4 regions of the Aliivibrio sp. S10_S31 genome follow, and region 1 is predicted to be linked to each of the others. Evidence: predicted binding sites of a transcription regulator. Region 1 holds the regulator's gene; each other region holds the start of a gene.
What was found. The regulator CRP, encoded in region 1, controls carbon source genes, mostly activating them, when cyclic AMP is high. The targets are predictions, from matches to a motif close to TGTGANNNNNNTCACA.

Region 1 (4,118 bases):
ATGTTGGCTCTCGAAATGGGAGGCAATAACCCAATGGTGATATCAAAAGCATTCGGTGATTTAGATGCAACGGTATATACCATAGTGCAATCTGCATTTATTAGTGCAGGACAACGCTGTACTTGTGCTCGACGCTTGTATGTTCCTGAAGGTGAAAAGGGTGATGCTTTATTAGCACGTTTAGTTGACGTCACGAAAAATATTCATGTTGATCAACCTTTTTCTGAAACGACGCCATTTATGGGGTCACAAATATCGATTGCTGCGGCTGAATTTATCTTAAATGCTCAGAAAAAGTTACAAGCATTAGGCGGTGAATCGTTACTGGAAGCGAGAAGTTTGGGGCATGCGTTTGTATCTCCAGGGATAATAGATGCAACAAATGTCGCGGAATTACCTGATGAAGAATACTTTGGCCCACTATTGCAAGTCATACGTTACACCACATTAGCGCAAGCTGTGGAGCTTGCTAATGACACTCGCTATGGATTATCTGCGGGATTAGTTTCAACCGATGACAGTGAATGGGATTATTTCGTTGAGCATATTCGAGCTGGAATTGTGAATCGAAATCGTCAATTAACAGGAGCAAGTGGTGATGCGCCATTTGGTGGGCCGGGTGCATCAGGCAACTTAAAACCAAGTGCTTATTATGCGGCAGATTATTGTGCTTATCCGATGGCATCAATGGAAGGTGATGCATGTGAGATTCCTGAGCAATTATCTCCAGGTTTAACTTTGTAGGAGTGCTGAAAATGAATAATGTAAACACACTTTTTTCATCATTATGGCAAGACTATATTACACGTTTGTCGCCATCGGCAGACCAAGTGCATCAATTGCTATCCAGTGGTGGTGATATTGTAAATGATCATATTGCCTTGCGGACGTTTAATTTGCCTAAGGTTGGTTTATCCACATTAGCCGCGCCCTTTTTAGCTATTGGGTATAAACCGTGTGATGAATATGAATTTATTGCTAAAAAATTGAAAGCGCAACATTTTGAGCACCCAGATCCTAATGCACCACTTGTGTTTATCAGTGAGCTATTGGTTGAAAAATTATCTGATGATGCTCAAACCATAATTAAATCATTAGTAGAACAAGTTCCTGCTCATTATTTTGCAACTCGTGACTTTCTGTCTTCAGGAAGACCGTGGTCTTTAAGTTTTGATGAATATAAGGTGTTAGCAAAAGAGAGTGAGTATGCTTCTTGGTTAGCTGCTCATGGTTATGGAGCGAATCATTTTACCGTGTATGTTAATCAACTTGATGGTTTTGATGAAGTGGTTGATGTTAATCAGCACTTACGTAATGCTGGATTTAGTATTAATGAGGTTGGTGGAGAAGTAAAAGGCTCTCCAGAGGTTTGTTTAGAGCAATCATCTACAATGGCGGATAAAGTGATGGTTAAATTTAGTGATGGTGAGTTTGAGATCCCTGGTGGATTTTACGAATTTGCTAAACGCTATGAGTTACCAAATGGTGAGTTATACAAAGGGTTTGTTGCGGCTTCTGCGGATAAAATCTTTGAAAGTACTGACGGGTAAAGCTGTCATCTCTAGACATAAAAAAACGCAGCTATTGAGCTGCGTTTTTATTTGCTTATGGTAACGACGTTAAATTAACGAGTACCGTAAACTACAATTGTTTTGCCGTGCGCTGAAATCAGGTTTTGCTCTTCAAGCATCTTCAAGATACGGCCAACAGTTTCACGTGAACAACCAACAATTTGACCGATCTCTTGACGAGTGATCTTAATTTGCATGCCGTCTGGGTGAGTCATTGCATCAGGTTGTTTAGCAAGGTTCAGTAGCGTTTGAGCGATACGGCCTGTTACGTCTAGGAATGCTAAGTCACCTACTTTTTGGCTAGTGATTTGTAGACGAGTTGCCATTTGCGCAGAAAGACGCATTAGGATATCTGGGTTAACTTGGATAAGTTGGCGGAATTTCTTGAATGAAATTTCTGCTACTTCACAAGGGCTTTTCGCACGAACCCACGCTGAACGCTCTTGACCTTCTTCAAATAAGCCAAGCTCACCAATGAAGTCACCTTGGTTTAGGTAAGAAAGGATCATTTCTTTACCTTCTTCATCTTTGATAAGTACAGCAACAGAACCTTTTACAATGTAGTAAAGAGTTTCCGCTTTTTCACCCGCGTGAATTAGCGTGCTCTTTGAAGGGTACTTATGAATGTGACAGTGAGACAAGAACCACTCTAATGTTGGATCTGTTTGAGGTTTACCTAGAACCATACTTTATACTTCCTCTGCGTTTGCCAAGTAGGCGATGTCCATTTTAAAATAACTGAGCCAAATATCAGTTTGGCCTATACAATATGGTTATCGGAACAAGGCTGCATGTTCGTTGAGATAATTAACAAAATCATACCTTGTTTCGCAATTGATTTCTTGACTTTGATCGTATGAATTGTGCGACCAAGGGCACAGTTTCGTGAAATGGATCACGAGTTTTCCTTTTAAGTAGTAAAGAGGCTTTTATGAACGCTGAAGTTAAATGGATTGAGGGATTGTCTTTTCTAGGTCAATCTCAATCAGGTCACTCTATTGTTATGGATGGTAATGGGGGAGAAAAAGCACCAAGTCCGATGGAAATGGTCTTAATGGCTGCTGGAGGATGCAGTTCTGTTGATGTTGTTGATGGACTTAAATCGGCAAATCAAGAAGTCACAGCTTGCGTTGCTAAGCTATCTAGTGAGCGTCGTGAAACTGCACCAAAGTTGTTTACTTACATTAATATTCACTTTGAAGTAACAGGTAACAACCTAGATTCAACGGTTGTCGAGAGAGTCACTGCGGATTCATTACAGAAATATTGCTCTGTATGTTTAATGCTTGGTGAGGGCGTAAAAATGACGCACTCATGGGAAATTATCTCTGCTTAAACTTTAGAACTACAGGGTGAGTTAATATTAAAAAGCCTCGCAAGTTAACCCTTGCGAGGCTTTATTTTTAAGCTATGAGAGATTACAGAATGAAGCGGCTTAGGTCTTCATCAGCAACAAGCTCACCTAGGCGTGAACTTACATACTCAGCATCAACAATTAAGCTTTCGCCATTTTTTTCAGAAGCATCATAAGAGATCTCTTCCATTAGTCGTTCCATCACTGTGTGTAGACGGCGAGCACCGATGTTTTCAGTGGTTTCATTTACTTGGAATGCGGATTCAGCAATACGACTGATGCCATCTTCAGTAAATTCAACTTTTACATTTTCGGTCGCTAATAGAGCAATGTATTGCTCAGTTAATGATGCATTAGGTTCAGTTAAAATGCGTTTGAAATCATTTGCTGTTAGCGCTTCAAGTTCAACACGGATTGGTAAACGACCTTGTAATTCAGGGATCAAGTCAGATGGTTTTGCCATTTGGAATGCACCTGAAGTGATGAATAACATATGATCGGTTTTCACCATGCCGTGTTTAGTACTAACCGTGCTGCCTTCTACTAATGGAAGTAAATCACGTTGAACACCTTCACGAGATACATCACCAGAGTGAGAGTTTGAACCTTTACAGATTTTATCAATTTCATCGATAAACACGATACCGTGGTTTTCTACATTGAAGATAGCTTGTTCTTTTAGCTCTTCAGGGTTAACCAGCTTCGCACCTTCTTCTTCTGTTAGCGCTTTAAGTGCATCAACGATTTTCATCTTGCGCTTTTTGGTTGTATTGCCGCCTGATAGGTTTTGGAACATACCTTGAAGTTGGTTTGTCATCTCTTCCATACCTGGAGGAGCCATGATTTCAACGCCAACTTGAGGTGCTGCAACATCCACTTCGATTTCTTTATCGTCTAACTTACCTTCGCGTAATTTTTTACGGAAAGATTGTCGTGTACCAGAATCGTTATCGCCTTCTTCATTATTACCCCAAGCGTCACGAGCTGGTGGCAGTAAGATATCTAGAATGCGATCTTCTGCGTGCTCTTCAGCTCGGAATTTTACTTTTTCAACCGCTTGTTGATGCGTCATTTTAATAGCAACATCGGTTAAATCACGAATGATGCTTTCTACTTCTTTACCAACGTAACCCACTTCAGTGAATTTAGTTGCTTCAACTTTGATGAAAGGTGCGTTTGCAAGTTTTGCTAAA
Region 2 (4,118 bases), on a different contig from region 1:
AGAACTTGTTATGGGCGCATGTCCTGAGTTTGATCATGAGCTTTTCCTAGCTGGTGAATTGACACCTGTGTACTTCGGTACTGCTCTTGGTAACTTCGGTGTTGACCATATGCTAGAAGGTCTTACTGACTGGGCTCCTGCGCCACAAACACGTCAAGCAAATGAGCGTGATGTTGTAGCTACAGAAGATAAGTTCTCAGGCTTTGTCTTTAAGATTCAAGCAAATATGGATCCTAAACACCGTGACCGTATTGCCTTTATGCGTATTGTATCTGGTACATATACTCAGGGCATGAAGATGAACCACGTTCGTACAGGTAAAAACGTCAGTATTTCTGATGCGGTAACCTTTATGGCGGGTGACCGTTCACGTGCTGAAACGGCTTATGCTGGTGATATTATCGGTTTACATAACCATGGTACTATTCAAATTGGTGATACCTTTACTCAAGGTGAAAGCTTGAAGTTCTCAGGTATTCCTAACTTTGCACCAGAATTGTTCCGTCGTATTCGTCTGAAAGATCCTCTGAAGCAAAAACAACTACTTAAAGGTCTAGTTCAATTATCTGAAGAAGGTGCGGTACAAGTATTCCGTCCACTTCAAAACAATGACCTTATTGTTGGTGCCGTTGGTGTGCTTCAGTTTGACGTGGTTGTGGCTCGTCTTAAAGCAGAATATAACGTTGAAGCGATTTATGAAGGCGTGAGCGTTGCAACAGCTCGTTGGGTTGATTGTACTGATGGTAAGAAAATGGATGAGTTCCAACGTAAGAACCAAGCTAACTTGGCGCTTGATGGTGGTGACAACCTAACTTACATCGCACCGACAATGGTGAATCTAAATCTTGCTTCTGAGCGTTTCCCAGATGTTCAATTTAGAGCGACGCGTGAGCACTAATTAATCAGTTGCTTATCAAATAAATAAAAACGGAGTCTTAACGGACTCCGTTTTTGTATCTATAGTAATACTAGTGTACTTATACTCATCAACTCATCAACTCATCAACTCATTCAGGTTCGTATTATTCATTGGTACGTTAAGTAAGAAAGGAAGCATGAATGTTAAAGTTAATTAAATTATGGATACGAAAGTATGATGTATGGTGTGAGTCATTAGGCTTAACACCAGAAAACAAGCGCAGTTGTGTTCCTTATAGAAAAGAAGAAGAGTAATGGCTTTTACGTTCATTGATTCACATTGTCATTTTGATTTTGACCCTTTTAAAGATAATGAAGTGTCCTACTTACAAATGGCAAAGGATAAAGGTGTAACAACGCTCGTTGTACCCAGTGTGAATCAATCAAACTGGAATCAAGTGAGTAGATTGGCACATCAATTTGATGAGATTTATTACGCATTAGGCATTCACCCATTATTTATTACATCAACTTATGAAAAGGAATTAGAGAACTTAGTTGAGTTGCTTGATGGAGAAAATAATAAATGCGTAGCGATTGGTGAATGTGGGCTGGATTTTTGGCATCCAGAAAGTGATAAGGAAATTCAGTTTTCTGTTTTTCGTCAACAGTGTTTATTGGCAAAAAAGCATCAACTTCCTTTGATCATTCACAGTCGTAAAAGCCACGATATGGTATTAAAGCTGTTGAGAGAAATTCAGCCAGAGAGAGGTGGAGTAATTCACGGGTTTAGTGGTAGCTTGCAGCAGGCCAATCAGTTCATTGAATTAGGGTTTTATATTGGTGTCGGTGGCGTGATCAGTTACGAAAGAGCAAAGAAGACTAAAATGGTCATTTCACAGCTGCCTTTAGATAAAATTTTATTAGAAACTGACGCACCAGACATGCCAGTATTTGGCTTTCAAGGTGAAAAAAACACCCCAGATAAAGTACAAAAAATATTCGAATATCTGTCTTTGATTAGAAAAGAGTCAATGCAAACGATTTCGGAAACTGTTTATAAAAATACCACCTCTTTGTTTGGGATTTGAGTTACCAGTCATTTCTTTAGTTGTAATTGATGATTATTTAGAAACGCCTTAGTGATAATGATCACAATTATGAATGAATAAAGCATGTATCAGCCACGATTATGTGACAACAGCATTACTTTCTTTGTGGTTCAATGAGTATAATCGCCCCCGCTAATTTGAAACACGCCAACAATAAATTTAGGGAAAACTTTAACTATGAGCCTGCTAATGAGTTTGGTTGGGATCGTGGTACTGCTAGGTATAGCTGTACTTCTTTCTGATAACCGTAAAGCAATCAATCTACGCACTGTCGGTGGCGCTTTTGCTATCCAATTCTTCTTAGGCGCATTTGTACTTTATGTACCTGTGGGTCGTGATGTACTTTATGGTGCATCGGAAGCTGTTGCTAACGTAATTAACTACGGTAACCAAGGTATCGAATTCTTATTCGGTGGTTTAGTTTCTGGTAAAATGTTCGAAGTATTTGGTGGCGGCGGTTTCGTATTCGCACTGCGTGTACTTCCTGTAATAGTATTCTTTGCTTCTTTAACTGCTGTTCTTTACTACCTAGGCATCATGCAAATCGTGATTAACTTCCTAGGTGGTGCATTGCAGAAAGCACTTGGCACATCTCGTGCAGAATCACTGTCTGCTACAGCTAACATCTTTGTTGGTCAAACAGAAGCGCCTCTAGTTGTGCGTCCGTTTGTTCCTAAAATGACTCAATCTGAGCTATTTGCAGTAATGTGTGGTGGTCTAGCATCTGTTGCTGGTGGTGTACTAGCTGGTTATGCTTCTATGGGCGTGCCTCTAGAGTACCTAATCGCAGCATCATTCATGGCTGCACCTGGTGGTCTTCTATTTGCTAAAATCATCAAGCCAGAAACAGAACAACCAATTGAGCAACTAGATGCTCTAGATAACGAAGGCGATGACAAACCAGCTAACGTAATCGATGCCGCTGCTGCAGGTGCTGCAACGGGTATGCAACTTGCGTTAAACGTAGGTGCAATGCTTCTTGCGTTTATCGGTTTAATCGCTCTAATCAATGGTATCTTAGGTGGTATCGGTGGTTGGTTCGATATGCCTCATATCACTCTAGAACTGATTCTTGGTTACATCTTTGCTCCTTTAGCATTTTTAATCGGTGTTCCATGGGAAGAAGCAACAATTGCTGGTTCATTCCTTGGTCAAAAACTGGTAGTTAACGAATTCGTTGCATACCTAAACTTTGCACCTTACCTAGCTGATGGCGCAGAAGTGGTTCTTTCTGAGAAAACAGAAGCAATCATCTCATTCGCACTATGTGGTTTCGCTAACCTTTCTTCTGTAGCGATTCTTCTTGGTGGTCTAGGTAGCCTTGCACCAGCACGTCGTCATGACATCGCTCGCATGGGTATGAAAGCGGTTGCTGCTGGTACATTATCAAACCTAATGTCTGCAACAATTGCAGGTCTATTCCTATCTCTATAATCGTATAGAGCGGAACAGATAATCATTATAAAACCCGCATTATGTGCGGGTTTTTTTATGTCTGTTGCTCATGAAAAAGTGTGATGAATAAATGCGCTAAAATCACATTTTTTATGCAAAAAGTTTGAGATGCAAACCGATTGCGTTACCACACAAAAACAATCAAGCAAAATTATATTGATATAATGAATCCATAATAAAAGAGAGAAGAATTGCTAGGTTAAAAAAATGAGCTATGGTCTACACTGTAGTTAAAGCACACATAACCTAAAATGAGAGTCAATTATGAATGAAGTTTTACTATCTATGTTCGCAGGTTTGATTGTTGGAGTTGTTTTCTCTGCAATTAAGCTGCCTATTCCTGCGCCTCCAGTTCTTTCTGGTGTGATGGGAATTGTCGGCGTTTACGCTGGTGCAGTCGGTTATCAATGGATTGTTGAACGTTTCTTTTCATAATCTCAGTGTCTTTCTCTGGAAACATTGTTTCTCTAGTGCCTCAAAAGAAGTATTGATAAGATGAAGCAATGTTTCAACGGTGTCTCATGATGAGACGTTAACAAAATCAGTATTTTATTTATTAGAAAATGGAATAAATACTGGCGGCAAAATGGATATTGATTGGGCTTAATATATTGTCCAATTCTTCAAGGAATCAAGTCCGCTCATTTGCTGTTGAACGTACTTAACCTGAACAGCAAAACTATCAAAGAATTC
Region 3 (4,118 bases), on a different contig from region 1:
TAATGAGAATAAGTGAAATTGTATTCATTTATGTGACTGGTATGCTGCATTTTTGAAATTAAACAGTACGCTGAGTTATGGATGAGCAAACCATGTATGTCTCTCATGAAGTTGAGTCACAACAATGGGCGTTTTATGGCCTTTTAGAAAATAAAAAATTTGTCGTAAGTGATTGCATTGATATAAAAAATACGCCGAATGGCCAAGGTAATCCAACGTGGTTATTAGAGCAAAGAAAAGCGAGAGAGAACGCTCCTGCCGTTGATCTTATATTAAAAAAAGGAGCTATATTTGTCGGTAAAACTCAAATGGACGAATTTGGGTTTGGTCTACATGGACACAATCCACACTATGCACCAATACCAAATAAAAACAGCGAAGGACGCTTTATTGGCGGCTCATCGAGTGGTACTGTCGCAGCCGTGGTTAATGGTGATGCAGATATTGGTTTAGGCATTGATTTTGGTGGTGGGATTCGTGTTCCTGCTTTATATGCCGGTTTATATGGTTTTAAAGCATCAGCCAGTGCAGTAAACATGCAAGGTATCGATTGTATTGCAAAAGAAGATACTTCATTGGGGTGGGTGGCAAAAAATTTATCAGATATACGAAAAGTAGCAACCGTGCTTACGCCTATGTCTCCATTAGTGACAGTGGAACGTATTGTTGTGCTTGATAGTTTATTTACTGATATTCCAGAAGAAGCCAAAACAAAGTTAGAGACATTAATTGCTTCTTCACCTTATGAAATAGTACGTAGTAAATCGATCAGTAAAATTATCACCACTAAGGCAGCAGAGAGCTTCAAAGTGCTTTCAGCAACGCGAGGTTTGCGTAATTTAGAACTGTGGTATGAAAAGAACAAAGCGGCAGTAGGTAATGAAATAAGGATGCAGATGAAGTGGCTTGCGTCTTTAAAATATAAAGATGAAAGGATCGCTTTAGAACAAAGAGAGTTAGTGATTTCTGTTTTAGAATCCATTTTAGATGAAAAAACACTGTTACTTATGCCAACAACAGCCAATATTGCACCGCCCACAACGGCAACGGATGAGCAGTTATACAAATTGAATGCTCAAATTTTAAAATACACTTCGCTAGCAAGCTTGGCGGATTTACCTCAGTTGCATTTACCTTGGTTTACAGTAAATGATTCTCCTTGGGGGATTTCATTAGTTGGGCAAAAAGGAATGGATAGACAACTGATTGATGTGGCTATTCGTTGGAAAGGCAATCAATAGACATTAAAGATGTTAATCAAATAAAAAGGAGGTTAACAAAGCCTCCTTTTAAGTCATCTATAGAATAATTTCTACTTCTTATAAAGACGCGTACTCTAATGTTACATCCGGATTTAGTGCTTCTAATGTGCTTTGTGTAATCGCAAGGTGGCTAATTGCGCCTTTGTGATCTTCAACTAGCGCAGCTGATTTAACCGTTAAGATGTCTTCACGAGACATATTTGCATGAACCAGTGCCACTTGTAGTGGTGGTAAGCTTGGGTTAAATGCCGCATTTTCAGCATACATACCGTAATATACTCCGCCACTTTCCATCTCAAGCGCAATACCACTTAAGTTATGTGAGTAAGGTGCGTGGCTGCGGTTTGCCGCTTCTAATGCTTTACGTAATAGCGGAGAGTCAGTTTCTAACGCTAAGTTGTGTGAAAGAGGAGCAAGTAATCCGCCTTCAATGCCTAAATCTTTAGGACCAAAAGACTCAGGTAAGTATTCTTGCAGTGATTTTTCATTACGTTCAGGAAGTTGAACCATTAAAGAATCAGCGGTGGTTAGTTCATTCATAAATTGACGACAGTGACCACAAGGGCTGAAGTTAATTGTGATGTCAGAAATACCCGTTTCACCTTGGATCCACGCATGGCTAATTGCTGATTGTTCAGCGTGAATAGTTTGGCCAAGTTGAACATCGTTGTATTCCATGTTTGCGCCAAAATAAAGGTTACCAGTCAAACCACGAGCAATCGCACCGACATAAAAATTAGAAATAGGAGCAACAGAGAAAGCAGCAGCAAGAGGTAATAATGCTAAGCGTAATTCTTTATCGCTTAACTCGCTGTCAGCTTGCAGTGATTGAAATTGTTCCTTGCTAATAACACCTTTAAATTCAGCATTGATGATTGGTGTTAATGAAGTACGCAGGGCGTCAGGTAAGTTAGCTAGGGCTTCTTCTAAGCGTTGTTGTAGTCTTGTCATGAGTAGGGTGATCCTTTTAAGTTCTTATAGGATCATTTTAGTGACAATTGAGCTGGAAACATAGATCAAAATCACACTCATTGATGTAAAGTTACATAAATTACATCAATGAGAGAGAAGTCACACCATATTGGTGCTGTTTTGAGCGCGATTATTTCATCATTACCATGAAAGAGTAGATAATCGGTGCAACGAGAGAAGTGATGATCCCACAAATAACTAGGGCTAATGAACTGAATGCTGCATCTTGTGGATTCTCTTCAGCAGCTTGAGCTGTACCCAATGCGTGAGAGACATTACCCATTGTTAGACCACGAGCAAGTGAGCTCTTAATACCTAACATGTTATAAATTGGGTAAGCAAAAATTGCCCCCATCAAACCAGCCAGAAGTACTAAGATTGCTGCGATTGCCGCTTCGCCTTCAAGTTGACTTGAAATAGCCATAGCAATTGGTGTTGTCACTGATTTTGGTAAAATGCTCGCAACCAATTGCATATCGGCTCCCATCCAAACCGCAAGGAACGCACCAGAGATCATTGAGAACAATGAGCCCACGCTACATGCAAGCAAGATGATTTTCCAGTTGGCTCGAATATGAGGTAATTGCTCATACAAAGGATAAGCAAGTGCAACCACGGCAGGTTGTAACAAGTAACTTAGGAAAGCATTATCAGCATAATAGGTTTCGTAAGGTACATGCAGAACCATCAAGATAGGAATAATAATACACACACTCAGCAATAACGGGTTATTCACTGGGTGAGGGAAGCGTTTTGCAAACCAACGAGCAGAGTAAAAAACGATAAGCGTAAGAATGACCCACATTAGCTGTTACCTCTATCAATTTTGTCGATAAAGAGTGCTAAGCAAACCAAGACTAATAATGAACCACCCGCTGTACTCACAATAATTGGAATTGCATTGTTAAGTAGCAAATCAAAATGGGTCATTAAGCCTACCGAAATAGGAATAAACAAAATCAGCATATTGCGCATAAAAAATTGGCAACCTGTGGCTGTCCAATCTGGTTTGCAAATACCGATAACCATAGCGGTGAATAAAATAAGCATTCCAATAATGCTTCCCGGAACAGATATGTTCAACCAAGATTGAATGCCGTTACCAGCAAACAACGAGGCGAAGATCCAAGCGAAAGAATAAAGATATTTAATCATGATATTAATTGTTGTACGTAGTTATACACGGCTTTTAAAATAGCCACTTTTTTGTCATTACCTTCGGACTCAAGGTATAGACTTTCAAAACTCGCTTCATAATCTGGCAAGTGAGTTTGAAAATAGTCTTGAAGGTGAGCGTGCCATCTTAATTGCTCAGCTTCGTTTAATGTGTGCGGGAAGTTACGTGCACGGTATCGGAATAACAGTGGTTTGATACGTGGATCTGTCACGTTTGGTTCAAAGTCAATTAACTGTTCAGGCGTTGATTGACGAATAATATCAATGGTCGCTTTATCAGCATGAGAGAAGAAACCATCGTAAAGAAGCGTATCTACATTAGTTGATTTCTCGTAGTTTGGCTCAATGCTGTACAGCTCAATCAGTTTTTGTCTGATCTCAGGGTTTTCACGTATCACTTTAAGGTTACGTAAACACGCTTCGCGGTCAACATTCAAATTAGCGGCATTTTCAGCAGTCAATGTTTTTGCAGGCGCAAGAACAGGGCACTTATTCAAATGCACTAATTTAACAGGAACAGGAAGCTCATCAGGACCAAGCTCAGAACGTTTGGTGTACATACGCTGATGCAGTTCTTCAACATTCAACTCAAGAAAAACACTTGGATCTAAAGCCAAATCAATAGTAATAACGGCATTGTTATTGGTTGGATGCCAAGCCACAGGCACTATCCAACTGATGTTACCTCTATCTACACCAAACATGCCT
Region 4 (4,118 bases), on a different contig from region 1:
ACGAATCTTGTTTAACTCACCATGCATATGAATCACATTTATGCTTCCACCGCGCTCATGTAGATCATCAATATTCTGAGTCACGATTGTCACCGTACCATCCAACTCTTTTTCAAGCTTAGCGAGTGCCTTATGAGCTGCATTAGGTTGAATATTATCGCTTTTCAATAAAGCTCTACGCTTATTATAAAAATCCTGCACTAAATCTGGATCATTCAAAAAACCTTCTGGTGTTGCAACATCTTCAATTCGGTGGTTTTCCCATAAACCATCACTAGCCCGAAAAGTTTGGATCCCCGACTCTGCCGATATTCCAGCACCAGTTAAAATTACGATATTCTTATACGGAAATAACATAGCATCATCCTTAATCAATTTGATTCTTACTGAAACTCTACCATGAATAACATTACAGTTTCTATGGATACTAAAACAAACACCTAAGCTACTTTATTCAACACAGCCCCTCCATTACAATGGAATCAACCATACTAATAATGAATAGAGATATACATGTTAAAGCAAGCCAAGCAAATGATTGTATTCAACGCCTTAACTCAACAACAAAGCTTTACCAAAGCCGCACAGCTTCTTGATATATCTCGAACTCAAGTAAGCCAACAAATTCAATTATTAGAAGAACGTTTAGGTGTCCAATTGGTTCAACGTACAACACGTTCATTTTCTCTAACTGAAGCAGGACAAACCTTCGCAGTTCATTGTGCTAATATCGCCGATGAAATTAACGAAGCTGAAAATGAATTGTTAACCAATATTGATAACCTGCAAGGAAAATTGCGTGTTGGTATCGCGCAATCATTTGCTACTAACCACATTCTTCCTTATCTATCAGAGCTGCACCATGCTTATCCACAACTAAATATAGAGATCACTTTATTCGATCATAAGATCGATGTGATTGCAGAGCAATTAGACTTATGGATAGGTGTAATGGATTCCCCTCCAGAAGGATTTGTTGCGCGCCACCTCATTGATTGCCACTTTGTATTAGTTGCAAGCCCTCTATACCTGGCAAAACAAGGGATCCCTTACCATCCTTATGACTTAAAAAAGCATAACTGCTTAACTTATATCAGTAGAGAACGTAAAGACGACGTTTGGGGCTTTCATAAAGAGGATGAAAACCTTCAGATAAAAGTGTCTGGTAACTATCGTATTGACTCGGCTGATGCCATTCGTAATGCCACCACTGCAGGTAATGGTATTGGTTATATTGCCACTTATCTTCTTTCTGATGAATTGCAAACAGGTAAACTCGTTCAACTTTTGCCTGATTGGGAATTAAACCAATCAATGCCCCTGTATGCCGTTTATCCAAGACGAAAATTCCTGCCTAAGAAGGTACATGTTTTCATGGAATTTGTTCGTCAGCATATTAATGAAACGCAAATTGGCAAAATTTAATCATTCTGCTGATGGGATTATTAATTAAAAATCCACCACAATTGTTTTATATAATAAAAACTGACTTCTAAATATGTGACAAAAGCCTCAATTAATAGGTTTTTGTCTACTAATTCAACAAATAAGCCTCTTTTTGTTATCATGATGTTTTTAGCTTAACAATTTGATCCTTGTCACATTTTTATTTTTGAATAGAATACCTCCGCAATCATTACACTAGATACTTTTGGAGTTTGACCGTGAACTTTTTGGTCAGTATTTTAGGCATTGTTTGCCTATTCGCGATTGCAATTCTTTTCTCAGAAAACCGTCAAGCCATAAAATGGAGAACAGTATTAGGTGCTTTCCTAATTCAACTGTTATTTGCCGGTTTTATCTTATACGTTCCTATTGGTCGAACTATTCTGAATAGTATTTCTATGGCAGTATCAAGCATTATTGATTACGGTCGTGTGGGTACAGAATTCCTTTTTGGTGATCTTGCGCAGTACAAACTGGGCTTCATTTTTGCCGTCAACGTTTTACCTACGATTGTATTCTTCTCTGCTCTTATCTCAGTACTCTATTACCTAGGTGTTATGGGTTGGGTTATTCGCACTATTGGTGGCGGATTACAACGCTTCTTAGGTACAACTCGTACAGAATCTATGTCTGCAACCGCAAATATTTTTGTTGGTTCTGTTGAAGCACCACTGGTTGTTCGCCCTTTCCTTGCAAAAATGTCACGCTCTGAACTGTTTGCTGTTATGGTTGGTGGTCTTGCCTCTGTAGCTGGCGGTACAATGGTTGGTTACGCAGGATTAGGTGTTGAACTGAGATACTTAATTGCCGCAAGTTTCATGTCAGCACCTGCGGGTCTAATGATGGCAAAACTTCTGGTCCCACAAACAGAAGAAATCAATGAAGCCGATCAATATTCAGAAGATGAAGTTGATGATGCTCCAGTAAACATTATTGATGCCGCTTCACAAGGCGCATTAAATGGCTTACAAATTGTATTTGCTGTTGGTGCAAGCTTATTAGCTATTATTAGCTTAATTGCATTATTAAATGGTGGTTTACATCAATTAGGATTGCTTGTTGGTTTAGACAATTTAAGTTTAGAGCTGATCTTTGGTTACCTATTTGCACCTGTAGCATGGTTAATCGGTGTACCATGGTCTGAAGCAACCGTTGCAGCAAGTTTAATCGGTAAAAAAATCGCGATTAATGAATTTGTAGCTTTTGCTGATTTAATGGCAGTGAAAGATCAATTAAGTGAACATTCTCAAGCTATCGTCACTTTTGCCCTATGTGGCTTTGCAAACTTAACCTCTATTGCAATGCTAATGGGTGGTTTAGGTGGTGTCGTTCCAAGTCGCCGCCCTGATATTGCACGTTTAGGTATGAAAGCAATCTTTGCAGCAACATTAGCAAACTTAATGAGTGCAACCGTTGCAGGCATCTTCCTGTCTTTCTAATAGTAAGTAAGACAATAAAAAGCCACTTGTGAATAATCATAAGTGGCTTTTTTTATAAATGAATAATGGATTTAAAGCTTAGTCATTCGATTCAAAAAAAACGAAGCAATAGAACCATCCACCGCTTTTACATAATTAATAATATGAGGCGTATCTAAATGAGCTTGAAGGCACTCTTCACTTTCCCACTGCTCATGAAACACAAATACATTTGGATTCTCATTATCTTGGTGAAGATCATACTGAATACATCCTACTTCTTTCCGTGTTGGATCAAGTAGTTTAAGCATTTCGGTTTTCACCAATTCTGTTTTACCTTCTTGCGCTTCAATTCTTGCGACAATCGTTAATATTTTAGTCATTGTATAAGTTCATTCTATTTAAAAAGCTTTGATTAACTATTAAAACACGTCTTTATTCAGGAAGTACAATTAATCCTAACGGTTCTAACAATTGCTCTTGTTGCCATCCACAAATTTTCACACCAGTTAAATCAACACGACGAGGATCTAACCCTTCTAATTCACAATGGCATAAATCACTCTCTTGAAACTTAAATTGCTCCCATGCATCTTCTGAGAAAGAGCTTCGACTTAAGTCTGAGCCTTTAAAGGACGCACCTTGTAAATTCGCCCCATTCCATTTATTTTCAAACAAATCACACTTTTCAATGCATAAGCGTTCAAGATTCGCATACGATAAATTACAACCCGTAATGTAAGCAGAACAAAAGTACATTTGATGATTAATTTGATTTGAAAAGCTCGCTTGAGAAAAATTAGCGCCTTTTAAATCACACTCTCTGAACTCAATACCAAATGCATTTGCACCTTTAAAATTAGCCATTGCTATTTTACAACTCTTAAAGGACGAATCTCTTAAGTCTGCATATTCAAAGTGACAGCCTTCAATTGCTCCTTGCTCAATGAAACTGCAATCAACAAACTGAGCATCTCTTAAATTTGTTCGAGAAAAGTTACATAGGTAAAACTTACACCCTTCATAATATGCGTTACTCAGATCTTGATGTGAGAAATCAACACCATCAAATGTTTCATTATAAATAGCCATAAATACTCCTTAAGCTTATTAAGGAGAAGACTACCAGTAACCATGATAAACTCAACAAAAACAAACCCTTTAATATCAACAAGTTAAAACCGTCATATTTACCCCCTAGAGCGAGCTATAAAAGGGGTTAACACCGTTTTAAACTGACAACCGAGCCAGACC

Region 2: the regulator CRP is predicted to act here: its motif matches at 2,000-2,015, upstream of HC728_RS06715 (NupC/NupG family nucleoside CNT transporter).
Region 3: the regulator CRP is predicted to act here: its motif matches at 2,323-2,338, upstream of cdd (cytidine deaminase).
Region 4: the regulator CRP is predicted to act here: its motif matches at 1,500-1,515, upstream of HC728_RS10665 (NupC/NupG family nucleoside CNT transporter).

What each region holds. Positions count from the first base shown of each region.
Region 1 covers NZ_JAAUWR010000003.1:163,315-167,432, forward strand. Annotated here, with positions in the region: gene astD (succinylglutamate-semialdehyde dehydrogenase) at 1-744, shown strand, start outside; gene HC728_RS03725 (DUF1338 domain-containing protein) at 756-1,550, shown strand; gene crp (cAMP-activated global transcriptional regulator CRP) at 1,625-2,257, opposite strand; gene HC728_RS03735 (OsmC family protein) at 2,503-2,907, shown strand; gene hslU (HslU--HslV peptidase ATPase subunit) at 2,990-4,118, opposite strand, start outside.
Region 2 covers NZ_JAAUWR010000006.1:17,567-21,684, reverse strand. Annotated here, with positions in the region: gene prfC (peptide chain release factor 3) at 1-898, shown strand, start outside; gene HC728_RS06720 (TatD family hydrolase) at 1,173-1,949, shown strand; gene HC728_RS06715 (NupC/NupG family nucleoside CNT transporter) at 2,148-3,404, shown strand; gene HC728_RS06710 (XapX domain-containing protein) at 3,690-3,860, shown strand.
Region 3 covers NZ_JAAUWR010000015.1:33,963-38,080, forward strand. Annotated here, with positions in the region: gene HC728_RS13565 (amidase family protein) at 78-1,241, shown strand; gene cdd (cytidine deaminase) at 1,320-2,213, opposite strand; gene HC728_RS13575 (CidB/LrgB family autolysis modulator) at 2,365-3,039, opposite strand; gene HC728_RS13580 (CidA/LrgA family protein) at 3,039-3,389, opposite strand; gene sbcB (exodeoxyribonuclease I) at 3,386-4,118, opposite strand, start outside.
Region 4 covers NZ_JAAUWR010000010.1:109,510-113,627, reverse strand. Annotated here, with positions in the region: gene cobB (Sir2 family NAD+-dependent deacetylase) at 1-405, opposite strand, end outside; gene HC728_RS10670 (LysR family transcriptional regulator) at 514-1,425, shown strand; gene HC728_RS10665 (NupC/NupG family nucleoside CNT transporter) at 1,665-2,885, shown strand; gene HC728_RS10660 (putative quinol monooxygenase) at 2,957-3,247, opposite strand; gene HC728_RS10655 (Qnr family pentapeptide repeat protein) at 3,300-3,956, opposite strand.